DNA from 2 places in the Lysinibacillus sp. NPDC093190 genome. Region 2 is predicted to be linked to the other one. Evidence: predicted binding sites of a transcription regulator. Region 2 holds the regulator's gene; the other holds the start of a gene.
What was found. The regulator Rex, encoded in region 2, represses fermentation and respiration genes when NADH is low (regulators of the CRP and FNR family bind a similar motif). The targets are predictions, from matches to a motif close to TTGTGAAATATTTCACAA.

Region 1 (2,209 bases), on a different contig from region 2:
ATATCTCATTCCCTTGTGGATGATCATATCCTAAGCTCCCGATAAAAGAACGGGTAAAAGTAATCTCCCTTAAATAATCCAACGGGAAAAGATCCTCTGACAATTCTCCACTAGCTAAATTGATTAGTTTATGTTCAACCGCTTCTTTTCTTATTCTCTGCGTTACAGGTTGATTAGGTAAAAAAGGCCCCGCTTCAATATATCTATTCCAACTAGGAATGCGTTTATTTGTAATTCCCCAGATGTCTTTACTGATTGTTGTACCGCTTCCTCTATTTCTTTCAATCAGTCCATTGGATTCCAACTCATCATATGCACTTACAACAGTGCTTCTGTTTATATTAAATTCTTTAGCTAAAAACCTTTCAGACGGTAAGGATTTATCAGCCGGAAATGTGCCATCTGCTATCCCTTTTTCAATATATTCGGCAAGTTGTTTATATATAGCTTTCTTTGATTCTCGATCTGGTTTCCAATCCATAAAAACTCTCTCCTTAAAATTCCTAATTGTTCCTATCCCCAAAAATGGGGGTTCAATAGAATTATCCTGTATTCTCTTTTATCAAACTGCAATAACTTCCTCTAATCTTTTCGATTAAAAAGAATTATTTTAAATAAATCACACTCATAATAAACCACCCATTTAACCTTTAATTTAACCATCCACTTTGTTTATCAAACCACTTCTTGCATTTTAAAAGCTTGATATAATCCCTTTTTTCACAAAAAAATTATATCAAAATATTTTTTTCATTTGAGAACGTTTTGTGATAGATTTCATATTTTCTTGCCTTTCGATTTTTATGCAACTAATATGAAACTCGAATTGTGAATCAAATTCCGCACAAACCCTTATTAGCCTTTAAAACATACAAGAATAATTGAAAGGGGTTTGTCTATGAAAAAGATGTGGATCAGTTTCATTAGCTTTTTCACTATTGCCACTATATTAACAGGGTGTGAACCGTTGTTAGTATTGGATCCAAAAGGGCCTCAGGGTCAAGTACAAGCTAAAGATATAATGCTATCGATTTGGATTATGTCCGTTATCCTTATCGTTGTGTATGTCATCTTAGCTTATATGTTATTTAGATTTCGCGCGTCTAAACAAAGCGCAAACTATAAACCTCCCTACATTAAAGGAAGTACACTAGTTGAAATAATTTGTGTTGGTATACCTGTATTGATCGTTATATTCCTATCAATTGTTTCAGTTCAAAGTAACAATAAGGTTGAATCAACACCTGCAGAATATAAGGACAAAGAACCTCTTGTCATTTATGCTGCAACATCTAACTGGAAATGGCACTTTAGCTATCCAGCAGAAAACATTGAAACAGTTAACTATCTGTATATTCCTGTTGACCGTCCAATTGAGTTTAAACTCTACTCTTACGGACCTATTACAAGTTTCTGGATTCCGCAGCTTGGGGGGCAAAAATATGCAATGTCAGATATGGTGAATACATTGCATTTAGGTGCTAACACACCAGGTAAATATATGGGACGAAACGCAAGTTTTAGTGGTAAAGGATTTGCTGAAAATACTTTTAGAGTCGAAGCAGTACATCAGGAAGAATTTGATAGCTGGGTAAAGGACATTAAAAATACTTCTCCAGAAATAACGGAAGAAAAATTTGATAATTTACTAAAGCCAGGTCATGTGGATGAAGCTTCGTTTAATGGGACTCACTTAACATTTTATCCGGCACCAGACAGTGAACATGGTGAACATTAACACAGGTTTCTAATTCATTAGAATAGTGTTCATTCAAACACCACTAATTCTTATGATGAATCATTTAATTATTAAAATTCCACTATTTTACTATAGAACTCTTGAAAGGAGTATTAATCGTTATGGAATTCTTTGAACGATTTGCTATACCTCATCCAAGTGCTGCGATTTACGGATCAATGGTTGCCATTGCACTAACGATTATAGCAATCATTGTCGGATTAACTTTTTTTAAAAAATGGGGCTATTTATGGCGTGAATGGTTAACGACAGTTGATCATAAGCGAATTGGGATTATGTATTTAATCTCTGCATTACTAATGCTTTTCCGCGGTGGAGCAGATGCGATTATGATTCGTGCTCAACTAGCTGTACCTGATAATAAATTACTTGATGCTCAGCACTATAATGAAGTATTCACTACTCATGGGACTGTGATGATCATCTTTATGGCAATGCCCTTCATTATGG
Region 2 (2,209 bases):
CAGAAGCTTAGCAAGTGCTAACCGAGTTCGTTGTCCCCCTGATAGTGAGCTAATTGGCTTTTCGTAATCCTCAGGATAAAACTGCATGCCATGAAGCACAGAACGTGTATCGGATTCAAATTGATAGCCTCCAGCATCCTTAAAATTATGCTGTAAATGATCGTATTCAGACATTATTTTTGCATATAAAGTAGAATTTTCATAAACCGCTGGATCGGCCATTTGTTGTTCTAATGATCGTAGTGTTTGTTCTTGGGCAATAAGTGGCTCAAAAATTGTCATCATTTCATCCCAAATCGACAATGTTGAGTTTAAACCAGCATGTTGCTCCAAATATCCAATTTGTATACCTTTCGGGATAATAATATCGCCAGAGTCATATGACAGTTGACCAGCAATTATTTTAAGTAAAGTAGACTTACCAGCACCGTTACGACCTACTAATGCAACGCGGTCACGATGTTGAACCTCTAATTTTACGCCACTCAAAATTTCATCTGCAAGGAAGGATTTATATAGTTGATTGACTTGTAAAACAATCATTCTTGACACCTCAATTCTTCCTTAGTGTAATGGATGTACGATTTGCTTGCAATGTCGGTGCTTTACTTATTCCAAGCTGTCATGTAAGATTGAAACGATTTCCCTTTAGTTAGTGGCGTAAAAGCGCCATTAACTAAAGGGAAATACTCCAGTGAATATTATAAACTTAGAAATAGTTAATTAAGCATGTATCATAAATAGATTTGATACATTATAAGGAGGAAAAAGTTTGAAACAAGAATTAAAAATTCCACAAGCCACTACGAAAAGACTTCCTCTTTACTATCGATTTATCCAAAACTTTGCACAAGAAGGCATGGAACGCATTTCGTCGAAGGAACTGAGTGAAGCGATGAAAATTGATTCGGCAACTATTCGCCGTGATTTTTCTTATTTTGGTGCTCTAGGGAAAAAGGGATATGGCTATGATGTGCAACATCTCTTGGAATTTTTTAGTCAAACGCTCGATCAACATGAAGCGACAAAAGTAGCGTTAATTGGTGTAGGGAATTTAGGTAGTGCTTTATTAAAATATAATTTCCAAAAAAATCATAATACTCATATCGTTGTGGCATTTGATTCAAAGGCCCCAAAGGAAGGGAAAATGATTAGCAATATTCCTGTTTTTCACCCTGACTTATTGGAAGAAAAGTATGCAGAATATGGAGCGGAGCTTGCAATTTTAACAGTTTCACCACGCTCTGCACAGAAAATGGCTGATAGATTAGCAGCGATGAACGCAAAAGGAATTTTGAACTTTACGCCAGAGCGTATTACTGTACCAGATAAAATGCAACTTTTAACAATTGATTTGTCGGTAGAATTGCAGGCACTCATTTATTTAATTCGTAATCAGGAAGAGTGATAATTGTACATAATCTAAAGTATAGCTCTCACAGTTTCTGTAAAATAAATATGAAGTAAAAGGGCGAGAGTGACTAAAAACTTTCACATATAATTAGTTAGCAAAATGGCGAAATATACGTTAAAATGATGGATATAAAGAGGAGGTGGCTGTAATGGGTGGTATTGGTCCTATGAGCCTCATTATTATCGGAATTGTCGCATTACTAATTTTTGGTCCTAAAAAGTTACCAGAGCTTGGTAAAGCATTTGGTTCAACATTACGTGAATTTAAAAATGCTACTAAAGGATTAGCCGACGAAGATGATGATGACAAGAAAAAGAAAGAACTAGATAAGTAAGTTAGGATGTTTGAGGAATGAATCCAAAAGATCTAACTGTCATTGAGCATATAGAAGAATTAAGAAAACGGCTTTTCATTGTTGCCGTTTTCTTTGTTCTCGCTATGGCTGGCGGCTTTTTTGTTGCAAAGCCACTTGTTAAATACCTTCAAATTACTGGAGAGTCTTACAATATAGAACTTCATGCGTTTGATGTAGTAACACCACTTGCAATTTATATCCAAGTCATTTTTTTAATAGCATTTATCCTATCTTCGCCGGTATTGATGTACCAATTGTGGGCTTTTATTAGCCCAGGATTAAGGGACGTCGAACGAAAAGCAACCTTAAGCTATATACCGTATTCGTTTATATTGTTTTTAGCAGGTTTGTCTTTTTCATACTTTTTACTATTCCCATACGTCATAAAGTTTATGATGAATTTATCAAATGAACTAGAAATTCAACAGACGATTGGCATA

Region 1: a site for Rex is predicted at 766-783, ahead of qoxA (cytochrome aa3 quinol oxidase subunit II). Genes of this name have one in related genera too.

Annotation. Positions count from the first base shown of each region.
Region 1 is NZ_JBNNVG010000021.1:95,559-97,767, reverse strand. It holds gene ACQKOF_RS16655 (PLP-dependent aminotransferase family protein) at 1-481, opposite strand, end outside; gene qoxA (cytochrome aa3 quinol oxidase subunit II) at 899-1,738, shown strand; gene qoxB (cytochrome aa3 quinol oxidase subunit I) at 1,861-2,209, shown strand, end outside.
Region 2 is NZ_JBNNVG010000043.1:6,494-8,702, forward strand. It holds gene ACQKOF_RS22950 (ATP-binding cassette domain-containing protein) at 1-543, opposite strand, end outside; gene ACQKOF_RS22955 (redox-sensing transcriptional repressor Rex) at 773-1,408, shown strand; gene ACQKOF_RS22960 (twin-arginine translocase TatA/TatE family subunit) at 1,563-1,748, shown strand; gene tatC (twin-arginine translocase subunit TatC) at 1,766-2,209, shown strand, end outside.